4 regions of the Herbaspirillum sp. CAH-3 genome follow, and region 3 is predicted to be linked to each of the others. Evidence: predicted binding sites of a transcription regulator. Region 3 holds the regulator's gene; each other region holds the start of a gene.
What was found. Region 3 encodes sigma-54, which starts transcription at its own class of promoters, with help from an activator protein. Its sites were predicted from a motif close to TGGCANGNAANCTGCTTT; they were not measured.
Positions count from the first base shown of each region.

Region 1: a site for sigma-54 is predicted at 3,004-3,021, ahead of FYB76_RS04740 (acetyl-CoA acetyltransferase). Genes of this name have one in related genera too.
Region 2: a site for sigma-54 is predicted at 6,237-6,254, ahead of FYB76_RS07585 (ammonium transporter). Genes of this name have one in related genera too.
Region 4: a site for sigma-54 is predicted at 4,564-4,581, ahead of hmpA (NO-inducible flavohemoprotein). Genes of this name have one in related genera too.

Region 1 covers NZ_VSWE01000003.1:68,377-75,921, forward strand. Annotated here, with positions in the region: gene FYB76_RS04730 (hypothetical protein) at 1-19, opposite strand, end outside; gene FYB76_RS04735 (acyl-CoA synthetase) at 16-1,632, opposite strand; gene FYB76_RS04740 (acetyl-CoA acetyltransferase) at 1,754-2,935, opposite strand; gene FYB76_RS04745 (TRAP transporter substrate-binding protein) at 3,693-4,727, shown strand; gene FYB76_RS04750 (TRAP transporter large permease subunit) at 4,833-6,716, shown strand; gene FYB76_RS04755 (SDR family NAD(P)-dependent oxidoreductase) at 6,831-7,545, shown strand, end outside.
Region 2 covers NZ_VSWE01000004.1:331,687-339,231, forward strand. Annotated here, with positions in the region: gene FYB76_RS07565 (LysR family transcriptional regulator) at 1-691, shown strand, start outside; gene tcuA (FAD-dependent tricarballylate dehydrogenase TcuA) at 768-2,171, shown strand; gene tcuB (tricarballylate utilization 4Fe-4S protein TcuB) at 2,158-3,330, shown strand; gene FYB76_RS07580 (MFS transporter) at 3,421-4,731, shown strand; gene FYB76_RS07585 (ammonium transporter) at 4,985-6,187, opposite strand; gene FYB76_RS07590 (alpha/beta fold hydrolase) at 6,420-7,214, opposite strand; partial or broken gene FYB76_RS07595 (LysR family transcriptional regulator) at 7,326-7,545, shown strand, end outside.
Region 3 covers NZ_VSWE01000010.1:166,032-173,576, reverse strand. Annotated here, with positions in the region: gene FYB76_RS14705 (cation:proton antiporter) at 1-735, opposite strand, end outside; gene FYB76_RS14700 (SIS domain-containing protein) at 1,097-2,125, shown strand; gene FYB76_RS14695 (HAD family hydrolase) at 2,125-2,679, shown strand; gene lptC (LPS export ABC transporter periplasmic protein LptC) at 2,676-3,284, shown strand; gene lptA (lipopolysaccharide transport periplasmic protein LptA) at 3,336-3,974, shown strand; gene lptB (LPS export ABC transporter ATP-binding protein) at 3,971-4,720, shown strand; gene FYB76_RS14675 (RNA polymerase factor sigma-54) at 4,789-6,279, shown strand; gene hpf (ribosome hibernation-promoting factor, HPF/YfiA family) at 6,432-6,794, shown strand; gene grxD (Grx4 family monothiol glutaredoxin) at 7,168-7,479, shown strand; gene FYB76_RS14660 (UbiX family flavin prenyltransferase) at 7,502-7,545, shown strand, end outside.
Region 4 covers NZ_VSWE01000005.1:230,943-238,487, reverse strand. Annotated here, with positions in the region: gene FYB76_RS08480 (MFS transporter) at 1-985, opposite strand, end outside; gene FYB76_RS08475 (2-hydroxyacid dehydrogenase) at 1,327-2,325, shown strand; gene FYB76_RS08470 (hypothetical protein) at 2,326-2,682, opposite strand; gene FYB76_RS08465 (hemerythrin domain-containing protein) at 2,873-3,280, opposite strand; gene hmpA (NO-inducible flavohemoprotein) at 3,320-4,513, opposite strand; gene norR (nitric oxide reductase transcriptional regulator NorR) at 4,676-6,256, shown strand; gene FYB76_RS08450 (hypothetical protein) at 6,393-6,575, opposite strand; gene FYB76_RS08445 (dodecin) at 6,975-7,202, shown strand.

The DNA of each region.
Region 1 (7,545 bases), on a different contig from region 3:
GTTGGCTGGAGAGTTTCATAGACGGTAGTCGCCTTGCTCTTCCAGCAGCGCCTTGATCTGTTTCTTGACGATCTTGCCGTAGCCCGACTTCGGCATGCTGTCCCAGTAGACGAAGCGGCGCGGCCATTTGTACTTGCCGATGCGGGTTTCCAGGTGCGCCAGCAATGCCTCGCCATCGACCTGCTGGCCGGCCTTGCAGACGATCACCGCCAGCCCGCTTTCGCCCCACTTGGGATCGGGCACGCCCAGCACCGCCACCTCGGAGACTGCCGGGTGCGTCAGCAGGGCTTCCTCGATTTCGCGCGGATAGACGTTGGAGCCGCCCGAGATGTACATGTCCGAGGAACGTCCCGTGATGTAGAGGAAGCCATCCTTGTCCACATGCCCGAGGTCGCCGGTATGGAACCAGTGATGCTTGAAGGCCTTGGCATTGGCCTCGGGATTGTTGTGGTAGCCCATGAAGACGGCCGGTCCGCGCACGCAGATTTCGCCGGTCTCGAAGGGCGCCAGTTCCTGGCCATCGTCGTTGAGGATAGCGACCTGCATGCCGGTGCGCGGCATGCCGCAGGTCCCCACGCGCGCCTGCGGATGGGCATCATCCTCGAAGTGCAGGTAGGGCGGCAGGAAGGTAATGTTGCCGGTCACTTCGCCCAGGCCGTAATACTGCACCAGCACCTTGCCCAGCTTCTTCAATGCATGGACCTGGTCGGCGCGGTACATGGGCGCGCCGGCATAGATGAGGTGTTTCAGCGAGCTGTGGTCATAGCGGTCGACGGACTCATCCTCGACCAGGATCTTGACGATGGTGGGCACCGTGAAGAGATTGTCCACCTTGTATTTCTCCACCAGCTGCCAGGCTTCCTCGACCACCAGTCGTTCGGACGAGAGCAGGATGCTGGCCGCACCGCGCGCGGTATTGACCACCGCATGCACGCCCGCGCCGTGCGACAGCGGTGCCACCACCAGCGAGCGCGATTGATGCGTCAGGCCCGGCATCAGGTCGGCCAGGTGATTGGTCACCACGAAGGCCATCTGGCCGTGCGAGAGCATGCCCGCCTTCGGATGTCCGGTGGTGCCGGAGGTGTAGAAGAACCAGAGCGGATCGTCGTAATCGACTTCAGCCTCGCGGAAGGACTCGCCGCTGCTTCCGGCTACCAGCGTTTCGTAATCGAGCTCGCCCGGCCGTGCGTCGGCCAGGGCCACCACGTGTTCTAGTGCCGGCGAGGCGGATTTAACCGCGTCGACATACGACGCGAAACCGCGGTCATACAGCATCACGCAGGCGCCGCTGGACTGGCCGAGATAAGCGGCCTCGGGTGGCGTGATGCGGAAATTGGTCGGCACCCAGACCACGCCCATCTTGAAGGCAGCCCAGGCACTCTCGAAGATCTGTTGGTTGTTGCGCGAGTGGACCAGCATCTTGTCGCCCTTCTTGACGCCGCGCCGGGTGAGGGCGTGGGCCAGCGCATCGACGCGGGCATTGATCTCGCGCCAGGGGATCAGGCGGTCGCTGCCATCGGCTGCGCCTTGTGCCAGGATCAGTCCGGGTTCTTCCGGAAAACGGCGCGCCACGTCCGAGAGCAGGCGGCCCAGGTTCATCACTTTGCTTAACATCGTCTCACTCGTCCCGATTCTTCTAATGGAATTCTGATGGAAATTGGCGTGCTGCCTTGTTCTGTTTTTCTGCACATCACTTCATGCGGCGCGCCACCCTTCAACGACAGGATTGCGCACCGCTGCTGCTACCGCATTGTTAGTTCACACGCTCCAGAATGCTCACATAGTTGGCCACCGCTGCGCCGCCCATGTTGAACACGCCGGCATAGCGCGCATTGGCGATCTGCATGTCGCCCGCGTCATGGGACGCCTGCATGGCCGCCATCACGTGCATCGAGACACCGGTGGCACCGACCGGGTGGCCCTTGGACTTCAATCCGCCCGAGGGATTGACCGGCAGCTTGCCATCCTTGGCGGTGATGCCTTCGGCAATCACGCGCGCGCCCTGGCCGTGCGGGGCCAGGCCCATGGCTTCGTATTCCAGCAGCTCGGCCACGGTGAAGCAGTCGTGCGTTTCCACCAGCGAGAGATCATCGAGGCTCAGGCTGGCCTGACCCAGCGCCTTCTTCCAGGCCAGCTCGGCCGCTTCGAAGCGGGTCGGGTCGCGGCGCGACAGCGGCAGGAAATCATTGACGTGGACCGCCGCGCGGAATTGCACGGCACGCGGCATGGACTTGGCCACATCGGCGGCGCTGATCACCAGGGCAGCTGCGCCGTCGGAAATGAGCGAGCAGTCGGTGCGCTTGAGCGGACCGGCCACGTACGGGTTCTTGTCGGAGACCGTACGGCAGAAATCGAAACCGAAATCCTTGCGCATGTGGGCATAGGGATTGACCATGCCGTTCTTGTGATTCTTGGCCGCGATCATCGCCAGCGCATCGGACTGGTCGCCGAAGCGATCGAAGTAGCTCTGTGCGATCTTGCCGAAGACCCCGGCAAAGCCGCCCGGAATGCCCGCCTCTTCCTTGGCGTAGCAGGCCTTGAGCAGCACCTCGCCCACTTGCGCGGTGGCCAGTTCGGTCATCTTCTCGAAGCCGATCACCAGCACGTGTTTCGATTCGCCGGCCTTGATCGCCTGCAGGCCCGAATGGATGGCCGCCGAACCGGTGGCGCAGGCATTCTCCAGGCGCGTGGCGGGTTTGAAGCGCAGCTGCGGCAGCGTGTTCAGGACCAGCGAAGAAGGGAAATCCTGGTACAGGAAACCGGCATTGAAGGTGCCGAAGTGCACCGAGTCGATGTCTTCCGGTTGCAGCCCGGCGTGTTCGATGGCGGCCTTGGCGACCTGGCCGATCAGCACTTCCGGATCGATGCCGTCGAGCTTGCCGAACTGCGAATGGTTCCAGCCGGTGATGCAGGGTGAGGATGCAGAAACAGTCATGGGGTTGTCCTTGTGTCCGTAATCACGGGGTCAATGGAGCGGGGTCGCTCCGTTACACACAGGGGCAATATGCAAAATCGGTGCCACGCGCAGGACCGCTTGCGCCACCGCATGCAGCCGGTGTCGAAGGTCCCTTGCCTCGGCATCGCGCAGCCGGTGATGGCGCCATCGCGCCAGGTGCCGGCCTGCATCTTGCCCGTCTCCTGAGAGTGCCGGCGCAAAGCCGCGCCGGGTCTCGCTTTGTTGTTGATGTTGATGCGTGCTGATGTGTTCGCCAGGCGGCCCGCTCATTCCCGACATGCAGGAAAAAATGGAACAGGGCAGGGCCGTGCCCGCCGACCGCATGAAGATAGCACGTACTTTACGTTAACGTAAATCATTGCGCTGCAGCAGCCGGCAGGCAGCACTATTGCCGGTGAGCAGCATGAACAGGTGTCGATTCCTGCGACAGTGCGGCGACACTCCTGCGACAGGTGTCGCAGCCCCGCTGCACGCAAATAAATGAGGGCGGCGATGATTGCGTGCTTGTACAGGCCCGCCCTTATCGCAGAGAATACAGGCGCAGTGCCGTTGAGGGAGCGGGGCGAGGCCATGCCGACCAAGGAGGATAGGGGGGCTTGGCATCCAATTTGCTCTGTCGAGGCACAGGCAGTGTTGACCACCCGGAACAGGGAGCTGCACGCCCGATCCAGCAAGCCCTGTAGCGCCGGATTCAGCAAATTTCAAAATTACAAACAGACAGACAGGAGACAAGCAGATGGAACAATCCACTGGCAAGATCACGCGCCGCCATTTTCTGAAGACCGCCTCGGTGGCCTCGGCTGCCGCCGCTACCGGCCTGGTATCGACGTCCGCACATGCGGCCGAGTTCACCTTCAAGTACGCCAACAACCTGCCGGTCACCCACCCGATGAATGCGCGCGCCAAGGAAATGGCCGCTGCCATCGCCGAACAATCCAAGGGCCGCATCGAACTGCAGCTCTACCCCAACAACCAGCTGGGCACCGACACCGACATGCTTTCGCAGGTGCGTGCGGGTGCGATTGATTTCTTCACGCTCTCGCCGCTGATCCTTGGCACGCTGGTGCCGGCCGCGCAGATCTCCGGCATCGGCTTCGCCTTCAAGGATTACAGCCAGGTCTGGCCGGCCATGGATGGCGAGCTGGGTGCGCACGTGCGCAAGCAGATCGAAGCCAAGTCGACGCTGTTCGCCTTCGAGAAGATCTGGGACAACGGCTATCGCCAGATCACCAACAGCACCAAGCCCATCAAGGCGGCCGACGACCTCAAGGGCATGAAGCTGCGCGTGCCGCCCAGCCCGCTGTGGACCTCGATGTTCAAAGCCTTCGACGCGGCACCGACCTCGATCAACTTCGCCGAAGTCTATTCGGCCCTGCAGACCAAGATCGTGGAAGGCCAGGAAAACCCCATGGCCATCATCTCTACCGCCAAGCTCTACGAAGTGCAGAAATACTGCTCCATCACCAACCACATGTGGGATGGCTTCTGGTTCCTGGGCAACAAGAAATCCTTCGAGCGCCTGCCCAAGGACCTGCAGGACCTGATGGCCCGCCTCATCAACGAAGCCGCCATGAACCAGCGCGCCGACGTGCGCAAGCTCAACGATTCGCTGGTCGATGAAATGAAGGGCAAGGGCCTGGCCTTCAACAATGCCGACGCCGATTCCTTCCGCGCCAAGCTGCGCAGCGCCGGCTTCTATGCCGAGTGGAAAAAGAAGTTCGGTGACGAGCCTTGGACCCTGCTGGAGAAGTACACCGGCAAGCTGGCCTGAACGGTCCGTTTGCCGGGGCTCATCCCCGCATGAGCCCGTGCGCCGGAGCGTGGCCCTCGCAATGAGGGCTGCGCTCCCGCCCTGAATCCATTTCGCTGGAGCTTGATGATGGAAGCTGCAATGACTTACCGCGCCCCGGTCAACATGAACCCGGCTGCGCGCGCGCTGGTCGCATTCAATCGCATGGTGATGCACGTGGTCGGTGCCGTGGCCGCCGCCCTGGTGGTGGCCGAAACCGTGGTGCTGTTGACCGGCGTGATCTATCGCTATGCGCTGCATGATCCCCTGGTGTGGTCCGATGAACTGGCCTCGATCCTCTTCATCTGGCTGTCGATGCTGGGTGCCGTGCTGGCCCTGGATCGCGGTGAACACATGCGGCTCACCGCCATCATCAACAAGTGTTCCGAGAAGGGCCGCGTGTGGCTCGAAACGGTGGCGGCGCTGGTGGTCTGCATCTTCGTGCTGATGGTGATCCATCCGGCCGTGGACCATGCGGTCGAGCAGATGCCGATCACCACGCCGGCGCTGGAAATTCCCGATGGCCTGCGCGCCGCCGCCTTGCCGGTCGGCGCGATCCTGATGCTGCTGGCCGCAGTCTCGCGCATGGCGGCCATGACGACGATGCGCCTGCTGCTCTCCGCCTTGGCCGTGGTGGCCGTGATCGCGGGTGCGCTGTGGCTGGCCAAGCCCATGCTGCTGGGCATGGGCAATTACAACCTGATCGTGTTCTTCGTACTGCTGATCGGCGTATGCGTGGCCGGTGGCATTCCCATCGCGTTCGCTTTCGGTACGGCCACCATGGCCTATCTCGCCCTGGCCACCACGGCACCGCTGATGATCGTGGTCAGCCGCATGGATGAGGGCATGTCCAGCCTGATCCTGCTGTCGGTGCCGCTGTTCGTGCTGCTGGGCTCCTTGCTGGAAATGTCGGGTTTGGCCAAGACCCTGATCGACTTCATGGCCGCGTTGCTGGGCCATGTGCGCGGTGGCCTGCAATACGTGCTGCTGGGGGCGATGTTCCTGGTCTCCGGCATCTCCGGTTCCAAGGCGGCCGACATGGCAGCGATCGCCCCGGCGCTGTTCCCCGAGATGAAAAAGCGCGGCTCCAAACCGGAAGAACTGGTGGCGCTGCTCTCCTCCTCGGGTGCCATGACCGAGACCATTCCGCCGAGCCTGGTGCTCATCACCATCGGCGCGGTCTGCAGCGTCTCGATCACGGCACTGTTCATTGGCGGCCTGATGCCGGCGGCCATTGCCACCATCGCCATTGCGGTCGTGTGCTGGATGCGTGCGCGCCGCGAGCCGATGCCGGACGTGCAACGCGCGCCGGTTTCGCTGATCGTCAAGACCTTGATTGCGGCCATTCCTGCGCTGGCGCTGCCGATGCTCATCCGCGTGGCCGTCATCGAAGGCGTGGCTACGGCCACCGAAGTAGCCACCATCGGCGTGGCCTATACGGTGGTGGTCGGGCTGATCATGCACCTGTTCCTGAAGCACCTGAACTTCAAGCGGCTCTATCCCATGCTGATCGAATCGGCGGCCTTGTCGGGCGCCATCCTGCTCATCATCGGCATGGCCACCGCGATGGCCTGGGCACTCACGCAGTCGGGCTTCTCGGCCAAGCTGGTGGCGCTGATGCAGGGCGTGCCGGGCGGCGGTGCCGGGTTCCTGCTCATTACCATCGTCATCTTCATCGTGCTGGGCAGCCTGCTGGAGGGAATTCCCGCCATCGTGCTGTTCGGGCCGCTGCTGTTCCCGGTGGCGCGTTCGCTGGGCGTGCATGACGTGCACTATGCGATGGTGGTGATCCTGGCCATGGGCATCGGCCTGTTCGCCCCGCCATTCGGGGTCGGCTTCTACGCCGCCTGCGCCATCGGCAAGGTGTCGCCGGATGGCGTCTTCAACCGGGTCTGGGGCTACCTGGCCGCGCTGGTGGTGGCGCTGCTGGTGGTGGCCTTCGTACCCTGGATTTCCATCGGTTTCCTCTGATCCCCGCATCAGTCTTGCGCGCGATCGGGAAGCCTCCATGATTGACCTGCCAACGACGAATTAAAAACGGCGGCCCCACCTCCTTGCGGGGCCGCCTCCATCCACGGAGACAATATGAATCGCAATGATAGCGGCGCCCGCGTGGCGCTCGTGACGGGCGGAGCCATGGGCATCGGCGCCAGCATTTCCACGCAACTGGCCGCCAAGGGGCACACCGTCCTGGTGGCCGACATCAACCTGGAAGCGGCTGCCAAGACCGCCGATGCGCTGGTGGCTGCCGGGCATCGCGCAGCTGCGCTGCAGATGGATCTCGGTAGCGCGGACTCGATTGCCCAGGCCTTCGCCCACATCGAGAAGGATTACGGACGCTGTGACGTGCTGGTCAACAATGCGGGCGTGGCGCGCACGTATTCCTTCCTCGACTATCCCCTCGACAACTGGCTGCAGACCATGAACGTGAACGTGACCGGCGTGCTGCTGGCGGGCCAGCATGCGGCGCGGCTGATGGTCAAGCAAGGATGGGGGCGCATCGTCAACATCTCGTCGATCTCGGGCATCCGCGCCGGCGCCGGCCGCACGGCCTATGGCACCTCGAAGGCGGCGGTCATCGGGCTCACGCGCCAGATGGCCATCGAGCTGGCGCAGTACGGCATCACCGTCAACAGTGTCGCACCCGGTCCGGTGGATACGCCCATGACCCAGGCCATGCATTCGGAGCAGACGCGCGAGAGCTATTACCGCCTGGTCCCGATGCGCCGTTATGGCACCACCGATGAGATCGCCTCGGCGGTGTGCTATCTGGCGGCCGAAGAATCTGCCTACATCACCG
Region 2 (7,545 bases), on a different contig from region 3:
CCGGGCTGCGCAGAACGCGCGCATGTCCGGGCATGTCAGTGTCGGCTTTGCGCCAACCACGGCATCGGTGTTGGCGCTGGCCTTCATGAGCAGCTTGCGTGCCCGCTACCCTGACATCCGTTTGCACCTTGTCGAAAGCCTGTCGGGTAACTTGGCCGCCATGCTCAATGCGCGGCAACTGGATCTCGCCATTCTGTTCGAGACAAACGCAGGCAAGCGCCTGACGGCCACGCCTCTTTTGCACGAGCGCCTCTTTTTGGTCGGTTCCCATCAGCTCGCTGACATGCCCAAGGTCAACAAGATCCATCTCAAGGATATCGGCACGTTGCCGCTGGTGATGCCTAGCGGAACCCATGGGTTGCGGGCGGTTGTGACAAAGGCCTTCACGCAGGCCAAGTGCGAGCCCAACATCGTCGCCGAGATTGATGGCTTGGCGACCCTCATGGACGTTGTCCGGACGGGGCTGGCAGCGACGATTCAGCCCGGCGCCGCGGCCTCGCGTCTCCACGGATCCGAAGTTCGGCTCGTACAGGTGGCCGACAAGGGAGTGCGTCGGACCAATTTGCTGGCCAGCCTGCCAGAGGATGAATTGTCGCCGGCTGCATTGGCTACCCGCATCGTGCTGAGGGACGTCGTGCGCGAACTATTGACCGGGTCCCATTGGTTGGGAGCAAGTCTTCACGAATCATGAACGCGGCTTGTCGGGCTGACGACTACCGAAGCTGATACGGTCCACCTAGAATCGCCTCTTGAAACGGAGGCAAGCGATGGTAGACGTATTGGTTGTTGGAGGCGGCAATGCGGCACTGTGTGCGGCGCTCATGGCCCGGGAAGCAGGCGCATCCGTCTTGCTGCTTGAGGCATCGCCACGTGAATGGCGTGGTGGAAATTCTCAGCACACGCGCAACCTGCGCTGTATGCATGACGCGCCACAGGACGTGTTGGTCGACGCCTATCCCGAAGAGGAATACTGGCAGGACCTGCTCAAAGTCACCGGCGGAATCACCAATGAAAAATTGGCACGCATCGCCATCGTGGCATCGTCAAACTGCCGCGACTGGATGCGCCGGCATGGCGTGCATTTCCAGCCACCACTGTCTGGTGCGCTGCATGTAGCCCGTACCAACGCCTTTTTCATGGGCGGAGGCAAAGCCCTGGTGAATGCCTACTTCCGTAGCGCAGAAAGACTGGGCGTACAGATCCGCTACGATACACCGGTGGTGTCCGTCGAACTCGATGGCGACCGCTTTGCTGCCGTGCGCACTGCCAAGGGTGAACGAATCACCGCAAAAAGCTGCGTGCTGGCGGCAGGCGGCTTCGAATCCAATCGCGCATGGTTGCGCGAAGCCTGGGGCCAGAACGCCCGTGGCGAATGGCCCTCCGACAATTTCCTGATTCGCGGCACGCGCTTCAACGAAGGCGTGCTGCTCAAATACATGATCAATGCCGGGGCCGATGCGATCGGCGACCCGACACAAGCCCATATGGTGGCAATCGACGCACGCGCGCCGCTCTATGACGGCGGCATTTGCACGCGGATCGATTGCGTCTCGCTTGGCGTGGTCGTCAATCGTGACGGTGAACGCTTCTATGACGAAGGGGAGGACTTCTGGCCCAAGCGCTACGCCATTTGGGGGCGCCTGGTGGCGCAGCAGCCAGGTCAGATCAGCTACTCCATCATCGACCAGACAGCCATTGGCCGCTTCATGCCGCCGGTCTTTCCTGGCACCACAGCCAACACGCTTCCCGAATTGGCACAGAAGCTCGGACTGCCCGAGCAGGCCTTCATCAAGACAGTGGACGACTACAATGCCGCCTGCCGTCCTGGCCACTTTGACCACACTGCGCTCGATGACTGCCGCACTGAAGGTCTCACTCCCCCAAAAACGCACTGGGCGCGCCCCGTCAGCACGGCGCCGTTTTATGGCTATGCCCTCAAACCTGGTGTCACCTTCACTTACCTGGGCTTGAAGGTCAATGAGCATGCCGCCGTGCACTTCGGCGGCCGACCCAGTCCCAATCTGTTCGTGGCCGGGGAAATGATGGCGGGCAATGTGCTTGGCAAGGGATACACCGCCGGCGTTGGCATGGCCATCGGTACGGCCTTCGGACGCATCGCTGGCACGCAGGCGGCCGCTGCCGCAAAGAGAGTTGAACATGCAACAGCTTGAAGCCCTGACCCGACAAGCCTGCGAGCAGGCCTCAGGGGGGTATGCCGTGATCCCGATCCTGAGCGCGAAGGAGGCCGAGGTCGAGCGCCAGATGAAGATCTGCAATTCCTGCCGCTACTGTGAAGGCTTCTGCGCGGTGTTCCCGGCAATGACGAGGCGGCTGGAATTTGGCAAGGCTGACATCAATTACCTTGCCAATCTCTGTCATAACTGTGGTGCCTGTTTGCATGCGTGTCAGTACGCACCGCCGCATGAATTCGCCGTCAATGTACCGCAGGCCATGGCCAAGGTGCGCGTTGAGACCTATGCCGACTATGCCTGGCCGCCTGCTCTTGGGGCGCTATACAAGCGTAACGGACTGTTCCTCGCGCTCGCGTTGGTCGCGGGATTGACACTGTTCCTGATGCTTGCCGCCTGGTTGCAGGGCTCGCTGTTGCGCGCACCTTCCGGCGCCAATTTTTATTCCATTTTTCCGCACAAGCTGATGGCAGGTTTGTTCGCGCCAATCTTCTTGCTTGCACTACTGAGTCTGAGCCTGGGTGTGCGGCGTTTTTGGAAAGACATCTCACCGGGAGCCGCTACGGCGGACGCTGTGGGAGACGCCGCAGACAAGGTGCTGAGACTGAAATTCCTGGACGGCGGACATGGGGAAGGGTGCAACAACGCCAATGACAGTTTTACGTTGGCGCGGCGCCGCTTTCACCATTTCACGTTTTACGGTTTCCTGCTGTGCCTGGCGGCTACCAGCGTGGCGACGTTGTACCACTATCTGTTCGGCTGGGAAGCACCCTACGGCTTCACCAGTTTGCCCAAGCTGTTGGGCATCTCAGGTGGCGTTTCTCTGCTGATCGGCACTACCGGTTTGTTTGCTTTGAACTTGCGCCGCCACCCGTTGCAGGGGGATACAGCGCAGAAACCCATGGACCGCGGTTTCATCGCCTTGCTGTTCCTTACGGCAGCGAGCGGCCTGATGCTGATGCTCTCGCGCGGAACCCCCGCACTGCCGCTGACCTTGTGTGTGCACCTGGGCGCAGTCATGGCGCTGTTCGTCACCTTGCCCTATGGGAAGTTCGCCCATGGCATTTTCAGAAGTGCTGCTCTTCTCAAGTGGGCAATCGAGAAGCGCCAACCGAATTCATTAAAACTAAGCGACGACTAAATGCCTGACACGGCCAGTTTGCGTGATGCGTCAGCTCTGCTCATGAAAAGACCCGTGACATAACTTATAAAATATTTGGAGGCAAATACAATGACCATAAAAGACACCAATAGGGATGGCGCAGGTTCTCGACCCTCGTCAAAAATCGGCGCCGTACTGCGTGTCACCAGTGGAAACTTTCTGGAGCAATTCGACTTCTTCCTTTTTGGCTTCTACGCAAACTATATCTCCAGGATTTTCTTCCCAAGCGATAACGAATTCGCGTCCCTGATGCTGACTTTCGCGGTGTTCGGTGCCGGTTTCTTGATGCGGCCGCTGGGTGCGATCATATTGGGTGCTTACATCGACAAGGTGGGCCGCCGCAAAGGCTTGATTGTCACGCTCTCGATCATGGCGAGCGGTACGGTGCTCATTGCGCTGGTGCCGGGATACGCATCAATCGGTTTGTTCGCACCGTTGCTGGTGCTGATCGGCCGCTTGCTTCAAGGCTTCTCGGCCGGGGCGGAACTGGGTGGCGTATCGGTCTACCTGGCGGAGATTGCCACCCCTGGCCGCAAGGGCTTCTATACTGCCTGGCAATCGGCTAGCCAACAGGTCGCCATCGTGATGGCGGCTGCGCTGGGATTCGGCTTGAACCACTGGCTTTCTCCAGAGGAGGTGACGGCATGGGGGTGGCGTATCCCGTTCCTGATCGGCTGCGCGATCATTCCCGTTATCTTCATGTTGCGCAACACCCTGGAGGAGACCGGCGAGTTCCAGGCGCGTCGTCACCATCCTGATATCCAGGAGGTGTTTCATTCGATGGTCAAGAATTGGCGTACGGTGCTCACAGGGATGCTCTTTGTCGCGATGACGACCACCACTTTCTACCTGATCACCGTCTACACACCAACCTTTGGTCGCAGCGTGCTGCACTTGGGAGCGGGCGACAGTTTGTTGGTGACGCTTTTCGTGGGATTGTCCAATTTCGTCTGGCTGCCGATTGGTGGTGCACTATCCGACCGCATTGGCCGCAAACCTATTCTGGTCGGCATTTCCTTGCTTGCGCTGCTGACAGCTTATCCCGCGATGTCGTGGTTGGTGGCCAACCCCAGCTTTGGACACCTGCTTGCGGTGTTGCTGCTGTTCTCTTTCTATTTCGGGATGTATAACGGTGCCATGGTCGTAGCGCTGACGGAGGTCATGCCTGTGAACGTCAGAGTGGTAGGCTTCTCACTCGCCTTCAGCCTGGCAACCGCCGTCTTTGGGGGATTTACACCCGCCATTTCCACGTATCTGATCGATGTGACGGCCAATAAAGCGTCGCCCGGACTTTGGATGAGTTTCGCTGCGCTATGTGGGCTCACCGCTACTTTGATCTTCTGTCGACGCGGTGGAGCAGTGAGTCGCGTTGTGCAGTGAAACTCAGGCGCGACGCTTGGCCTCAATGGAAAAGATGTCCGCAATGCGCTGGCGATGAGCGCTTCTGCCACCAATTGCGGACATCGCTACGATTACTGTTTGATATTGAGAAGGCCACCGCAATGGTGGCCTTTTCATTGGCGCTGACGCTGTTGCCACTGTGCTTTTGATACGGCATCGATGAGTCCGACTGGCTTTCATCGGGTTGACAGGCCTTATTTCGGAAATGCAGACTCCATTCTTGTTGATCGGCTCACCAGCTGGCCTCCCTCTCCGCCGTGGAGGAAATCTTGTGAATGGCCAGGTCGGCCCCTTCAAACTCCTGCTCCGGATCCAGCCGTATCCCCACCGCCTTCTTCAGCAAGCCATAGACGATCCATCCGCCCGCTGCCGCAATGGCGATCCCCATGAGGCTGCCGATGAGCTGCGACATGAACGACACGCCACCGCGTCCGCCCAAGGCCTGCAGCCCGAAGATACCCGCCGCCAGTCCGCCCCACAGGCCGCACAGGCCGTGCAGCGGCCACACGCCCAGCACGTCGTCGATCTTCCACTTGTTCTGGGTGCGGGTGAACATCCACACGAAGATCGCCCCGGCAATGCCGCCGGTGACCAGCGCGCCCAGCGGATGCATCAGGTCCGAGCCCGCACATACCGCCACCAGGCCGGCCAGCGGGCCGTTGTAGGCGAAGCCGGGATCGTTGCGGCCCATCAGCAGCGCCACCAGCGTACCGCCGGCCATGGCCATGAGCGAATTCATGGCGACCAGGCCATTCATCTTGTCCAGGGTCTGCGCACTCATCACGTTGAAGCCGAACCAGCCCACCGTCAGGATCCACGCGCCCAAGGCCAGGAAAGGAATGTTGGACGGCGGATGCGCTGCTACCGCGCCTTCCTTGCTGTAGCGGCCACGGCGTGCACCCAGCAGCAGGACCGCCGGCAGCGCAATCCAGCCACCCACGGCGTGGACCACGATGGAACCGGCGAAATCATGGAACTCTGCACCGAAGGTGGTCGCCAGCCAGGCCTGCACGCCCAGGTGCTGGTTCCACGCGATGCCCTCGAAGAAGGGATAGACCAGGCCCACCAGCACGGCCGTGGCGATCAACTGCGGATTGAATTTGGAACGCTCGGCGATGCCGCCGGAGATGATGGCCGGGATGGCTGCCGCAAAGGTCAGCAGGAAGAAGAACTTCACCAGCTCGAAACCGCTGCGCTCGGCCAGCGTCTCGGCGCCGGCAAAGAAGCTCACCCCATAGGCCACGTAATAGCCGATGAAGAAGTAGACGATGGTCGATACCGCAAAGTCAGCCAGGATCTTCACCAGGGCATTGACCTGGTTCTTCTTGCGCACCGTCCCCAGTTCCAGGAAGGCAAAGCCGGCATGCATGGCCAGGATCATGATCGCCCCCAGCAGGATGAAGAGGGCGTCTGCGCCGTTTTTGTGATCGTCCACCAGAAAATCTCCCAAAAAGTGTGCAAGGAAATGCGTGAAAGCCACGACTAAAGCAATTTCCGTTCCATTTTGGTGGGAAATGCGCAGTGCATTGATTTGAAAAGACTTTTTCGGTGCGTCAGCTATGCGTCAGGCACCGACATGCACGAACTCCGTGCATGTCGGTGCCGGTCGGTTGTAGTCGGCTGCATTTTGGTGCGTGGGCAGTAAAGCCTTGCCTGCCCAGCGTCGCTTATTGCCGAGTCGCCTTGGGCAGTGCGTCAATGAAACCCTCAATGAGCTGCGCCACCGCCTCCGGATCTTCCAGCGGTGACAAGTGGCCCACGCCAGGAAGGACGCGGAGGGCGGCCTGGGGAATGCGCGGCAAAAGCTCTGCCTGCAGCGTCGCGATCCTGTCGACCTGATCCTGCTCGCCCGAGATGACCAGCGTGGGGACTTCGATGGCAGCGACATCGGCCGTGATGTCCTCCGCCATCGCCACGTTGGGCCAGGCGAGCTTGGCCTGGGGTGCAGCCTGCAGGCTGTCCTCGATGACCTGTGCGCGGCGCGCGGCCGTGAGGGGCTTTGCGGTCAATACATGGTCGAGCACGAACTCCACCGATTCGCGCGACTGGTAGGCGCCTGCCAGCATGGCCCGCTGTTCCGCCGAAAGCAGCATGGGCGAGGGCGGAGATGGTGCCACCAGGATCAGCCCTTCAAGCCCGTGCGGCCGGCGCGAAGCCATCAGCTGTGCCACCTTGCCACCCATGGAGTGGCCCACCAGGACATAGCGCTGCAGTCCCAAGGCGGCAATGACGCCCTCGGCATCGGCGGCCAGGTCGGCAATCCGGTAGCCCTCGGCGGGCGCTGCAGAGCGGCCCCAGCCGCGATGGTCGGTGGCGACGATGCGGCATCGCTGCGCCAGCGGCGCAGCTACCGCATCCCAGGTCCGCGACGAGCCGCCGTAGTAATGCAGGAACACCAGCGCCAGTTCGCCGCTGCCCTGCTGGGCAACGTGGATGCGTGTTCCGTTGGTTTCGATATGCATGTGTCTGCTCCTTTGTGATGGGGGAGAGTCAATGGTAGATTCCATGCGAAAAATTTATAATTGGCGAATTGTTAGTCACAGTCGACACTCTGATGATCGAATAGGGGGCGCATGGACAAACTGATGAGCCTCAATGTCTTTGTGGCCGCAGTGGAGGAAGGCAGCTTTGCCGGGGCGGCCCGGCGCTTCGCGCTGTCGCCGGCGATGGCGGGCAAGCACGTCAGCCAGATCGAGGCGGAGCTGGGTGCCCGCCTGTTTCAACGTACCACGCGCCGCCTGAGCCTCACCGAGGTAGGCCGGACGTATTATGCGCGTTGCCGCCAGATCCTCG
Region 3 (7,545 bases):
CAGCCCGGCCTTCTCGGTGATCCAGGCTGCGCCCAGGGTGATGAGCAGCAGGTTCAGCATGAACAGTTCCTGCGACCGCCGCTTGACCACGATGCGGAACCAGCCGCGCATGAGCTTGCTGCCAAAGAACAGCAGCAGGGCCAGCACCACCAGCGCCTTGCCCACCGCCCAGCCCAGCGTGACCATGATGTTGCCCGACGGGTTGGCCAGCGCCGGCACCACGATCAGCAGCGGCACCAGCGCCAGATCCTGGAACAGCAGCACGCCGAGAATGCGGCGGCCGTGTTCGGTCTCCAGCTCCAGCCGTTCGGTGAGCAGCTTGGAGACGATGGCCGTGGACGACATGGTGAGCGCCCCGCCCAGCGCGAAGGCGGCCTGCCAGGTCACGTTGACGAACTGCGGCAGCACCATGGCCGCGCCCCAGGCCACCACCATGGTCGTGGCAATGGTGGCGGCCACTTGCGCCACGCCCAGGCCGAAGACGATGTGGCGCATGGCCGAGAGCTTGGAGAGCGAAAACTCCAGCCCGATGGAGAACATCAGGAAGACCACGCCGAATTCGGCCAGCGCATGGGTGGTTTCGTTGTCTTCGGCGAAGGCCAGGCCGTGCGGGCCGATGATGATGCCCACCACCAGGTAGCCCAGCATGGGCGGCAACTGCATCATGCGGAAGGCGACCACGCCGAGCACTGCGGCGGCCAGAAGGAAAAGGGTCAGTTCCAGTCCGGAAAACATTGCTGTCGAGTTTCTTGTCAAAAGCCGCCGGGCTCGGCGGGGTTCGATGTGAATGAATTGGCAACGCACCAGCAAGAGGCAGTTCATGCAGCCAGCATTGAACGTGAAGGAAAACCTCGGGCAGCGGCGGGCTTGATCGCCGTAGAATTCATACCTGTGGCGCAACAACAGCAGAGTTATTCACTACGATCGTGGGCTTTCCCCGTCTGTTGCGATGCCGCGCCCGACCTTGGTGCAGGCCGGAATCCCCCGTGGCTGCGGCGCTGCGGCGCGACGCAAAGCTGCACTTCACATCAAATCCGGCAGCATTCCCTTACATCTGGCAAGTTTTTTGCTTTGCTAATTCGTTTATACTTCGGTTATGAGTGTAACCGATGACAAAACCACGCCTGCATCTTTTTCGGCCGGGGCTGCCCGCCGTGCCATCGAACTGGCACGCCAGACCCTGCAGATCGAAGCTGATGCCATCCTGGCCCTGAAAAACCGCCTGCGCGACGACAGCGCCGAACCCCTGGCCCAGGCCGTAGAGGTCTTGCTGCAGTGCGAGGGGCGAGCGGTGGTTTCCGGGATCGGCAAATCCGGCCACATCGGCCGCAAGATGGCTGCAACCCTGGCCTCTACCGGCACCCCGTCGCTGTTCATGCATCCGGCTGAAGCCGCCCATGGCGACCTGGGCATGGTGACCGCGCGCGATGTCTTCATCGCCATTTCCAATTCCGGCGAAACGGCCGAGCTGCTGGCCATCGTCCCCATCATCAAGCGCATGGGCGCAGTGATCATTGCCATGACCGGCAATGACCAGTCCAGCCTGGCGCAGCTTGCGGCCGTGCACCTCAACGTGGGCGTGGCCCAGGAAGCCTGTACCCTCAACCTGGCGCCTACCGCCAGCACCACGGCCGCGCTGGCCATGGGCGATGCGCTGGCGGTGTCGCTGCTGGACGCACGCGGATTCGTCGAGGAAGATTTTGCCCGCTCGCATCCCGGGGGCGCCCTGGGCCGCCGCCTGCTGACCCACGTACGCGATGTCATGCGCAGTGGCGAGGCCATTCCTGCCGTGCGTCCGGATGTGTCCCTGTCGGCCGCGCTCATGGAGATCACCCGCAAGGGCATGGCCATGACCGCCGTGGTGGATGAGCAATTCCGCCCGGTCGGCGTCTTTACCGATGGCGACCTGCGCCGCCTGCTGGAGCGTGGCCAGGACTTCGCCAAGTTCTGCATTGCAGACGTGATGCATGCCAATCCGCAGACCGTCAACCAGGACCAGCTGGCAGTGGATGCGGTGCAATTGATGGAACAATTCCGCATCAACCAGTTGCTGGTCACCGATGCGGCCGGCGTGCTCACGGGCGCGCTGCACATCCACGATCTCACGCGTGCCAAGGTGATCTGATGAATGCGCCAGCCTTCGCCAGCACCCTGCCCGCCGCCGCGCTCGCCAAGGCGGCGCAGGTGCGCCTGATGATCTTCGATGTGGACGGCGTGCTCACCGATGGCGGCCTGTTCTATGGTGATGAGGGTGAAGCCTTCAAGCGCTTCAACGCCCTCGATGGCCACGGCATCAAGATGATGCAGCAGTACGGTACGGCCGCCGCCATCATCACTGCGCGCCAGTCGCCCTTCGTACTGCGCCGGGCGCGCGACCTGGGCATCGCCCATGTCTTCCAGGGCATCCACGACAAGCGCCAGGCTTTCGAGCAATTGCTGCAGCAGGTGCAGCTGGGTCCGCAGGATTGCGGCTACCTGGGGGATGACATCATCGACCTGCCGGTCCTGACCCGCGTGGCCTTCAAGGCCTGCGTGGCCAACGGCCATCGTGAAGTGAAGTCGCGCAGCGACTACGTCACCCAGGCCACCGGCGGCAATGGCGCCGTGCGAGAAATCTGCGACCTGGTCCTGGCCGCGCAAGGCAACTACGAGGCGGCGCTGGCGCCGTACCTGGCATGAGCGGGCACAGCGGGGCACGCAAGGCCGAGCGCATCCGCGTGGCGGTGATCCTGGCGATCCTGATCGGCGCAGCGCTGGGCAGTTTCTGGGTGATGCAGGCCATGCGCGCAGCGGGCGACAAGCAGCCGGTGCAGCGTCCGCGCGGCAAGCCCGACTACTACCTGGAAAACTTCAGCTACGTGAGGATGGGCCCCACCGGCCTGCCGCGCTATGACGTCTCGGGCAGGAAGATGGTGCACTTCCCCACGGATGATTCCTTCGAGATCACCAAGCCGGTCGTGCACAACCTGGACCAGGCCCAGGCGCCCATGGAGCTCTACTCCGATACCGCACGCGTGACGGACGACCAGACCCAGATCCACATGTACGGCAACGCCAACGCGATACGCGCGCCCTACAAGGGGCGCGAGCAGATGCACCTGGTATCGGAATACCTGCTGCTGTTGCCCGACGATGAAATCGTCAAGACCGACAAGCCGGTGGCCATGACCATGGGCACCACGCGCCTGAACGGCGTGGGCATGGTGGCCAACAACGCCACCCAGGTGGTGCAGCTGTTCGGCAATGTACGCGGCTATTACGAGCCGACCCCGAAGAAACGATAACCCGGTAGCGACCGGGACAAGAACGCCAAGAACCGACCAGACAGGAAACCAATGAAACGCTCACTCTTTCTGCCCATGCTGATGCTGGCTGCCGTGTGCGGCGTGGCCAACGCCGAGAAGGCGGACTCCACCAAGCCCACCAACATCGAGGCAGACCAGATGGTGTATGACGATGTGCGCCAGGTGAAGACCTTCACCGGCAACGTGGTCATGACGCGCGGTACGCTCATCATCAAGGCCGGCCGGGTGGTATTGACGACCGACCAGTACGGTTATGAAAACGCCGTGCTGTACGCGGCTCCCGGGTCGCTGGCCAACTTCCGCCAGAAGCGCGACGGCGGTCCCAACCTGTGGATCGAAGGCCAGGCCGAGCGGATCGAATATTCGGAACAGACCGAAGTCTCCAAACTGTTCCAGCGCGCGCACATCCAGCGCATGGATGGTGATCGCATCACCGATGAAGTCAACGGTGAATTCATCTCCTACGACAGCCGTGCGGAGTTCTACTCCGTGAACAATACCGCCAGCGGCGAGAGCAAGCCCGGCGCGGGCCGCATCACCGCCGTGATCCAGCCCAAGAATCCGCCGCCGGCTGGCAGCACCGCACCGGCCACCCCGGCGGCCCAGCCGTCCGGCAAGAACAACGCCGCGCAGCCTGCCCCGCGTCGCGACAACGGAAAGGGCCAATGACGATGGCAGCCAGCTCGCTGGTCGTTCGCGGCCTGAAGAAAAGTTATGGCGCGCGCCAGGTGGTGCGCGATGTCTCGATGGAAGTGCGCAGCGGCGAAGTGGTCGGCCTGCTTGGCCCCAATGGTGCCGGCAAGACCACCTCGTTCTACATGATCGTGGGCCTGGTGCCCTCCGATGGCGGCGAGATCGACCTGGATGGCGCATCCATTTCGCGCATGCCCATCCACAAGCGCGCCACCATGGGCTTGTCTTACCTGCCGCAGGAAGCCTCAGTGTTCCGCAAGCTGACGGTGGAAGACAATATCCGTGCCGTGCTCGAGCTGCGCCAGGAAGACGGCAAGCCGCTCTCGCGCGATGAAATCGAAGGCCGCCTCAACAACCTGCTGCACGAACTGCAGATCGAAAAGCTGCGCGATAGCCAGGCGCTGTCGCTCTCGGGCGGCGAGCGTCGCCGTGTCGAAATCGCCCGCGCACTGGCCACCGATCCGCGCTTCGTGCTGCTCGATGAACCCTTTGCCGGTATCGACCCGATTGCCGTGATCGAGATCCAGCGCATCGTGCGCTTCCTGAAGGAACGCGGCATCGGCGTGCTCATCACCGACCACAATGTGCGCGAGACGCTGGGCATCTGCGACCGCGCCTACATCATCAACCAGGGCACGGTGCTGGCCAGCGGCAATCCGGAAGAGATCATCGCCAACGAATCGGTGCGCCGCGTGTACCTGGGCGAACACTTCCGCATGTAAGCAGGCAACTTACTTTACGCAACGACAGGCAGTGCAACCAGCGGGCCACGCCGCTTCCAGAAAGACAGATGAAACAGTCGCTCCAGTTACGTACCTCGCAGCACCTCGCCTTGACGCCGCAACTGCAGCAGTCGATCAGGCTGCTGCAACTGTCGACGCTGGAACTGCACCAGGAACTGGAACAGATCCTCTCCGACAATCCCCTGCTGGAACGCCTGGACGATGCGCTCGACAATTCGGTGCGCCTGCTGGCCGATGGCGCCGTCTCCAGTTCGCCCTCCAGCGGTGTGGCCGAGGCGCCCGGGGAAGGCAGCGGCGAGGCCGCACCGGCGGCGGCAGATGGCGATTCCAGTTTCGAGTACCAGGACAACAATCCCGACAACGGTGTCACCGGCGATGCTGACTGGAGCTTTGACGATGTCGCACGCAGCGGCAAGTCGCCGGACGACGACGATGCCCGTCCGCAACTCGAAGCCCACGAACTGACCCTGCGCGAACACCTGCTGGAACAGATCCGCGTGACCGCGCGCACCCTGCGCGATCGGGCGCTGCTGGAGCTGCTCACCGATGCGCTCGACGAAAGCGGCTATCTCGAAGAACCGCTGGAAGACATCCACGCGCGCCTGCCTGAAGAGTTGGGCATCGACATGGAAGAGCTGTCCATTTCGCTCAAGCTCCTGCAGAGCCTGGATCCCGCGGGGGTGGGTGCACGCAGTGCCGGTGAATGCCTGGCGCTGCAAATCCGCCGCCTGCCCAAGATCCCCTTTGTCACCCGCAAGCTGGCGCTGAGGATCGTTGAGGATTACCTGCCGCTGTTTGCCCAGCGCGATTTCAACAAGATCAAGAAGGCCCTGGATTGCGATGACGAAGACCTGCGTGAAGCCCAGGCCGTGATCCGCCAATGCCGTCCGCACCCGGGTGCCGAATTCGCGCGCGATGCCTCGGACTATGTGGTGCCGGATGTGATTGTCAAGCAGACAAAGACCGGCTGGCAGGTCATGCTCAACCATGAGGTCATGCCCAAGCTGCGCGTCAATGCGATGTATGCCAGTGCATTGAAGCAAGCCAAGGGCGAAGGTTCGCTGTCGTCGCAGTTGCAGGAAGCCAAGTGGCTCATCAAGAACATGCGGCAACGTTTCGATACAATTTTGCGCGTCGCGCAGGCTATTGTGGAACGTCAAAGAAACTTCTTTTCACATGGGGCAGTCGCCATGCGCCCCCTTGTGCTGCGTGAAATTGCTGATACACTGGGTCTACACGAGAGCACCATCTCTCGCGTGACGACTCAGAAATACATGCTCACTCCGCATGGAATGTTTGAGTTGAAATACTTCTTCGGTAGCCACGTCGCGACTGAAACCGGAGGCGAAGCTTCCTCCACCGCGATACGGGCGCTGATCAAACAGTTGATAGGAGCCGAGAACCCGCAGACCCCATTATCCGATAGCAAGATTGCGGATATGCTGGCAGAACAAGGCATGGTGGTCGCGCGACGCACAGTCGCCAAATACCGCGAAGTGTTGAAGATTCCGCCGGTCAATCTCCGCAAGTCCCTCTGAGTTTTTCCTCAGTTTTTCTGCAGTACCGTTGCTGTGTTCAGGCAAGCATCCGACTGATGCCCGCGCCATCCGACACGAAGACCGTGCCCGTGGTACAGCTGCAGCAGGATCGATTGCACGAACCTCCAGTGACTTCACGATAGGAGTCTTGTATGAATCTGACCATCAGTGGACACCACCTCGAACTGACCCCCGCCATCCGGGAATACGTGCAAAGCAAGCTCTCGCGTATCAAGCGCCATTTCGACAACGTGATCGACGTCAGCGTGATCCTGAGCGTAGATAAACTCACAGAAAAGGAAAAGCGCCAAAAAGCGGAAATCAACGTCCACATCAAGGGGAAGGATCTACATGCGGAAAGCATCGCACACGACCTCTACGCTGCCATTGACACGCTGATCGACAAGCTCGATCGCCAGGTCATCAAGCACAAGGACAAGTTGCAGGAACATCACTCCATGGCCAAGCGCCTGCCGGACGAAACGCCGGAGGATGCGGTGGCCGGAGCGGCATAAGCCAGGACACCCTCGGCAAGCCGCCTCGCAGCCGCAACGCTGCTGAGAAAGCCAGCCGAATTTCATGAGGAAGGGGCGCGCAAGCGCCCTTTTTCATTGATGGCCGCCGAACTGGCGCAAGCCTGTGGAAAAAATATAAATCATTGCGCAAGGCAACTTTTCCACAGCCGTCGCTGAACATGATGCAGGAGCCTGCTGCTTGAATGTGTTCACGTCACCCTCATCTTCGATACGAGAACTTGCATACGATATAAATCATTTCCGTGATGCAATTTCCTGCCCGGTCAGACGGCCGGGCGGACCTTACCCGTTTTCAACGCGCCGGCCGGCTTTTCCCTATAATGTCGGCAATCCCATTTTTAAAGGCATAGCCATGAGCGACGTCCAATCCTGGATCAAAGAAACCGTGACCCAAAACCCCGTGGTGCTGTTCATGAAGGGCACTGCACAGTTCCCGCAATGCGGCTTTTCCGGCAAGGCCATCCAGTTGCTCAAGGCCAGCGGCGCCGAGAACATCGTCACCGTCAACGTGCTGGAAAGCCCGGACGTGCGCCAGGGCATCAAGGAATACTCGAACTGGCCGACCATTCCCCAGCTGTACGTGAAGGGTGAATTCGTCGGCGGCTCCGACATCATGACCGAGATGTTCGAGTCGGGCGAACTGCAGACCCTGATCAAGGGCTGAGTTTTACTTGCCTCGCTGACGCATGACCAGTTCTCCCAACCAGCCACGCCAGCGCCTGATCGTGGC
Region 4 (7,545 bases), on a different contig from region 3:
CGAAGCTGGCGTCATGCACCAGCCAGTTCACGGCCGGGTAGGCGGTCAGGATGGTCAGCACGGTGAAGGTCACCAGGATCGGGCGACGACCGATGCGGTCCGACAGCGCACCCATGATGGGCAGCCAGATGAAGTTGGAGAGTCCCACGCACAAGGTCACGATCAGGCTGGCCTCGGTGGAGAGCTTCAACACGTTCTTGCCGAAGGTCGGGGTGTAGACCGTGATCAGGTAGAACGACACGGTGGTCATTGATACCAGCATCATGCCGGCAATGACCAGCTTCCAGTTCTCGATCATCGAACGGAAGATCTGGCCGGTGCTCGGACGATGCTTGCGGCGCATGAACTCTTCGGTTTCCTGCAGCGAGCGGCGGATCACGAACAGCACCGGCACGATCAGGCAGCCGATGAAGAAGGGCACGCGCCAGCCCCAGTCACCGACCTGGGCCGGGGTGAGCGAGGTCGAGAGCAGGTAGCCGATGGCTGCCGCCACGATGATGGCCACCTGCTGGCTGGCCGATTGCCAGCTCACATAAAACCCCTTGTTGCCGGGCGTGGCCATTTCGGCCAGGTACACTGACACGCCGCCCAGTTCCACGCCGGCCGAGAAGCCTTGCAGCAGACGACCGATCAACACCAGCATCGGGGCCAGCGCGCCGATGGTGGCGTAGGAGGGGACGAAAGCGATGAGCATCGTGCCCAGTGCCATCAGCGCCAGGGTCACGATCAGGCCCTGGCGGCGGCCGACGCGGTCAACATAGGCGCCCAGGATGATGGCGCCCAGCGGACGCATCAGGAAGCCGGCGCCGAAGGTCATGAAGGTCAGCATCAGCGAGGCGAACTCGTTGTCGCTGGGGAAGAAGGCCTTCGAGATGTGGGTCGCGTAGAAACCGAACAGGAAGAAATCGAACATTTCCATGAAGTTGCCGCTGGTGACCCGCAGCACGGTGGAAAACTTCGATTGCGAAGAAGTGGATGTCGTCATGATATGTGCCTCGTTATCTGTTGGGCGGACCGTGTTGATTCCGGTCTTGCGCCTGTCTCGTACTGCCTTGCGGCAGCTTGTGTCAGGATCTTTTTTTGTGGGGACAGCTATTGCGCCGCCGATTCTATGCCCGAAAGTGATCCATGGGACCCACTTGCGGCGCTGCGCAAGCAAATATCGGTTTTTTCGATAGCTGGATGAAAGCTTCAGCCGCCATTTCGGCCCGAAACGGTGGCACCAAGACAAGCTGCTTTGCATCAATGTGATACACCGTGAAGTATGGTGCAATGCGTCATGGCGCCGGGTGTCCATCCTGCGCCGCCCATCCATGAAAGGTTCGTATGAAAACTGCCGTCTACAGCGCCCGCCGCTACGACCAGACCCTGCTGGCGCGCGCCAACGCTGCCTCCGGGGCAGCGCATGAACTGGTGTTCCTGCAAGACCGTCTCGATCCCGGCACGGCGCAACTGGCCAGCGGCTGCCAAGCCGTGGCGGCCTTCGTCAACGATGACCTGGGTGCGGCCGTGCTGGAGCGGCTGTCCGCGCTGGGCGTGCGTTTCGTCACCACGCGCTCGACCGGCTTCAACCACATCGATACGCAAGCCGCACGACGACTGGGCATCACGGTGGCGCGCGTGGCCGATTACTCACCTTGGTCCGTGGCCGAGTTTGCCGTGGGCCTGCTGCTGGCGGTCAACCGTAAAATCGCGCGCGCCAGCATGCGTACCCGCGAAGGCAATTTCGAGCTGGAAGGATTGATGGGCTTCGACCTGCACGGCAAGACCGTGGGGGTGATCGGTACCGGCAAGATCGGCGCGCTGTTTGCCCGTATCATGGCCGGCTTCGGCTGCACGGTGCTGGGCAGCGACGTGCATCCCAATCCCGAATTCGAGGCCCTGGGCGGGCGCTACGTGAGCCGGGACGAACTCTTCGCCGCCAGCGACGTAATCTCGCTGCATTGCCCCTTGACCGAAGCCACGCGCTATCTGGTCAACGCCCAGACCCTGGCCGGCACCAAGCCCGGCTGTATCCTGGTCAATACCAGCCGTGGCGGGCTGGTCGATACCGAAGCCGCGATCGCCGCATTGAAGAGCGGCCAGCTGCGCGGCCTGGCCATCGATGTCTATGAGCAGGAAGCCAGCCTGTTCTTCCAGGATTTGTCCTCGACCATCATCACCGACGACGTGATCCAGCGCCTGGTGTCCTTTCCCAACGTCATTGTCACCGGCCACCAGGCCTTCTTCACCGAGGAAGCCATCGGCCAGATCATGCAGACCACCATCGCCAACCTCAATGATTTCGCCGCCGGCCGCCCGCTGGGCGAGCGGCTGGTCGCCTGATCAGTGAGGATGCCGGCCGGCGTCGAACAGCGAGCCCAGCTGCTCGCCGATGCGCGGACGCAGGTGTTCATGCACGCGCTGGATGATGTGCTCGGCGTCATCGGCGCCATAGGTCTGCGCCAGCTGGCGGTGCATGTCGAAATGCAGGTAAAGCAGGCCGCGCAGGCTCTGGAAGGCGGTCGGATGGGGCTGGCCGCAGACCAGCTCGTTGTTGTCCATGACCTGATTGAGTACCCCCGGATCGAACAGCCGCACCTGGCAGATCACGGCGCAGCGAACGATCTCCAGGTCCAGTGCTTCCAGTTCCTGGGTCAATTCATCGGGAGTGTGGCGCTCGGCGCTCAGCTTTTCGCTCATGGCGGTCTTTCGGAGGAGGAGGGGGAGCGCCCAGCATAGCATTTGCTGCATTGCGGAAAACTTGTCGAAGATCAATTCAGGACGGATTGGTCAGGTATCACACGATTTATTTTATAAATGGTTTCGGGAGAAACCGCGAGGCCTCGGCCGGCGGGGCAGGCGCCCCACCTGCCGGCCGGGTATAACGCGCTCAGGCGGCTTCCACCATCGGATAGAAGTCGCGGTTCTCACGCCCGATGCGGTCGAACAGCAGCTTGAGGACACGATTGGCATCGGCCCGGAAGGCTTCAGGCTGCTCCGCGATGGACTGCGCGTCATTCCAGCGCCGGGAGAACTGGCCGTACTGCGCTGAAATGTCCTTCATCTCCTCCTGATAAAGCCTGGCCTTGGCGGCCAGGGCGGGGGTAGCCTGCTGCATGGAAGGGTACAGATAGCGATCCTCCACCGAGAGATGCAGCTTGATGACCGAGCTCATGGCGATGACCTCACGGGCAATCGCTGCCGCCTCATCGGCGATGCCGTGGGCGCACAGCGTGCGCAGGGTGCTGACGTGGCCGATGATGTCGGCGTGTTCGCGGCGATACTTGTCCAGATTCATGATGCTTCCTGTTTGGTTTGAGGGAGAGCGAGCTGCGGCTCATTCCAGCGCGGCGGCGGGTCCAAAAAATTCATATCGGCTCTGCGCCGCCGGTACCCCCAGCCCGCCCAGCGCACGCTTGATGGCTTTCATGAAGGGCTTGGGCCCGACAAAGTAGGCGTCCACGTCCCGCGTCTGGGGCAGCCATTGCTCCAGCAGGGCCGCATCAATGAAGCCGGTGGCATAGGGGGCGGGATCGCCGGCGCGCGCGCGTTCATAGCAGAAATGCGCCCGCAGCTGCGGGTGTTGCGCCGCCAGTTCTTCCACCTGGCGGCGGAAGGCATGCACGCCGCCATGGCGTGCCGCATGGATGAAATGTACCGGGCGACCGGTTGGCAGTGCTGCCGCCAGCATGGTCATCATCGGGGTAATGCCGACGCCTCCGCTGATGAGCACCAGCGGTTTGTCACTGGCCGTGAGTGTGAAGTCGCCGGCCGGCGGGAACAGTTCGACCACCGAACCCACATGGATCTGCTCGTGCAGATGGCGCGAGACCTTGCCCTCGGCTTCCCGCTTGACGCTGATGCGGTATTGCAGCGGCTGTCCGTCCTGGCGCAGCGGCGCCGACAGCGAGTACTGGCGGCGCTGTTCCAGCCCGTCCACCACCATGCGCAGGCCGATGTACTGGCCCGGTTCAAAGTCCAGCAGGGCGCCGCCATCCTGGGGCATGAAGTAGAAGGACGTGATTTCCTCGCTCTCGGCCACTTTGCGCGTGACCACGAAATTGCGTGCCCCGCGCCAGCCGCCGGGTGCTGCCGCCTTGGCGTCGTATTGCTGGCGCTCGGCGCCGATGAGGATGTCGGCCAGCTGGCCATAGGCGGCCGCCCAGGCATCGATGACGGCATCGGTGGCGATCTCGGCGCCCAGCACTTCGCGGATGGCGCGCAGCAGGCAGTCGCCGACCATGGGGTAGTGCTCGGGCAGCACCTGCACGGCGACGTGCTTGTTGACGATCTGCGCGGCCAGCGGTCCCATGGCTTCCAGGCGATCGATATGGCGGGCGTACATCAGCACGCCATTGGCCAGTGCCCGCGGCTGGTCGCCGCTGGCCTGGTGCGCGCGGTTGAACAGGGGATGCACCTGCGGATAGTCGCGCATGAGCATCTTGTAGAAATGCGTGATCAGCGCCTCGCCGCCCGATTCGAGCAAGGGGACGGTGGATTTGACGATGGCGAGTTGGGCATCGGTAAGCATGCTGGACCTTTCTGGAGAGTGGATGGGCCGGTGGATCCGGTTACCTCCTTATTACAAAAGGCATGCCATGCATCGATCCCAATAAAATCAATGACTTGCGATGCGTCCGTGTGGATATGACCTATGTCATAATGACCTTTCATTTCAATTGATGGAGTCAAAGTGACTTCCAAAGTCCTGCTTGATGCCTTGCTCCCGCTGGTGGCCGATCTCTCGCGCCAGATCGATGACCGCGAGCGCTATCGCCGGCTGTTGCACACCTTGCGCACGCTGTTTCCCTGCGACGCCGCCGCGCTGCTGCGACTGGACGGCGACCTGCTGGTACCGCTGGCCATCGACGGCCTTTCCAGCGATACCCTGGGCCGGCGTTTCCGGATTGCCGACCATCCGCGCTTTGGGGTACTGCTGGCCAATGCTTCGCCCACGCGGTTTCCGGCCGATTCGAGCCTGCCCGACCCCTACGACGGACTGGTCGATGGCCTCAATGATGCGAATTCAGGTGCGCTGGAGGTGCACGACTGCATGGGCTGCGCGCTCTCGGTCAATGGGCGTCCGTGGGGGCTGGTCACGCTCGATGCCTTGGGGGCAGGGCGCTTTGACGGGGTGGACATGGCCTCGCTGCAGGCCTTTGCGGCCCTCGCGGCGGCCACTGTCAACGTGGCCGAACGCATCGACGACCTGGCGCAAGCCGGAGAACAGGCGCGCCAGCGTGCCGAGGCCTACCGGCTGGGGCTGGAAGAAAGCCAGGGCAAGCGGGAATTGATCGGGCAAAGCGCAGCCCAACTGCAGCTCATGGACGAGATCCGCATGGCCGCCCCCAGCGACATGACGGTCCTGGTCACCGGGGAAACCGGCACCGGCAAGGAGCTGGTGGCGCATGCCCTGCATGCCGCTTCGCCCCGCGCCCACAAGCCCATGATCAGCCTGAACTGCGCTGCGTTGCCCGATACCCTGGTCGAAAGTGAATTGTTTGGCCACGTGCGCGGCGCTTTCTCGGGCGCGGTGGCAGACCGGCGCGGCAAGTTCGAGATGGCCGATGGCGGCACGCTCTTCCTGGATGAGGTGGGGGAATTGCCGCTGGCCGTGCAGGCCAAGCTGCTGCGGGTGCTGCAGAGCGGACAGTTGCAGCGGGTCGGTTCGGATCGCGAGCACCGCGTGGATGTACGCCTGATCGCCGCCACCAACCGCGACCTGGCCGAGGAGGTCAAGCGCGGGCATTTCCGCGCGGATTTTTATCATCGGCTTTCGGTCTTCCCGATCCGCGTACCACCGCTGCGCGAGCGCGGGCGCGATGTATTGCTGCTGGCGGGCTATTTCCTGGAGCAGAACCGGGCAAGGCTGGGGCTGTCCAGCTTGCGCCTCTCCGCCCATGCGCAGCGCGCGCTGCTGGACTATCCCTGGCCCGGCAACATCCGCGAACTGGAGCACTTGATCGGCCGTAGCGCCCTGCGGGCACTGGCCTCGCAGCCGGTTCGGCCGAGCATCCTGACGCTCGATGCGGCAGCACTGGAACTGGAGCATCCGCCCGCGATCACTTCGGCGCTGCCGCCCCAGGAAGGCACACGTGCGCAGCCGGAGCCGGAGCCAACCCGGGGCTTGCGCGACGCTGTGGAACGCTTTGAACGCAAGCTGGTGGGTGAAGCGCTGGCGCGGCACGAAGGAAATCTGGCCGCCACCGCCCGGGAGCTGGGACTGGACCGCGCCAACCTGAACCGGCTGGCCAGGCGCCTCGGCTTGCGGTAGCCCGGGACGGCGGTTTCAGGGGCAGTGAAGAAAAACAAAAGAAAACGGCCGGAATCGCTCAGGGCATGGCGCCCTTCATGATTCCGGCCGTAACGGGCATGAAGCTTCAGGCTTCACGCCCAACCTGAGGAGACACTCAGGACGGTTGACGTTCCGCGTCAAGCTCTGCCAGTTGCCCGCGAATGCGGATGGCGGTCAGGTTGCGGGCAGCAGCGGCGTCGTCGTTGACATGTTGCAGGTCTTCAGGCGGTGCGCTGATGACCTTCACGGGGTTGCCTGCGGGAGCAGGGGCGGTCAGGCCGGGGTTGAGTTGCGACATGATGATCTCCAAGCGATGAAAATCTCGTGCAGGCCCGCAGCAAGGCACCAGTGCGGGCAGGGCAGCCATCAGTTATATGAACGTTTTGGCAAGCCAGATGATGCAATATTAGCCGTTTTGGGTGCGCTGCAACAGGTGTTGTGCGGCTTAATTTTTTGTAGGAGGACGTGCAGTGTTGAAGCCTGGCAATCCTTGTGGGATGGCAATCGGGGCCTCAGCAGGAGATTGATTTGCTGCAGGGCAAAAACGGCAAGGCTGTCTTCCCGCCTGCCGATCTGCTCTTCACATGCTGTCCTACGCAAGCTGCTGGCATTGGCCGATGCCGGCTGCCAAAGCGACGGTCTAGGCTATGCGTTCGCCTCATCCCTGCATGAGCCAACCCAAATGGAAGGAGTCCCCATGACCGAGCGCAAGCAAGACAATTCCAGCACCTACAAGATCATCGAAGTGGTCGGCAGTTCGCCCAACGGCACCGATGATGCCATCCGCAATGCCATCGCCGACGTCGCCAAGACGGTCAAGAATGTGGACTGGTTCGAGGTCACGCAGTGCCGTGGCCATGTGGAGAACGGCAGCATCGGCCATTTCCAGGTCGGGCTGAAGATTGGCTTCCGCGTCGAGACCTGATGGGCTCTCTCGCATCCCTCGCATCTGTCGCAGGTGCCTGCCACGGATGAGGGATGCAGGCACACAATGAAACTCGCGCACGTATAGCGAGATTCAATTTGCCGCTGCCAGGCCCGCTGACTAAGCTGAGGACTCTTCGCTGAGGACTCTTCGCCTGCGCCTGAAGCCGGAATCGCGGCGCATTCCCGTGATGACGTCTGCAGCTTGTGCGGGGAAATCATTTAGCCATTTTCCCAGCTCATCTGGCAGCGCAACGTAGCCAGCTCTACCATGACCGATCAACGCAGGCCGGCGCGCGAGCGCCGGCCGCGTGCTTTTCTTTGCGCCTTGCTGCGCTCACGCT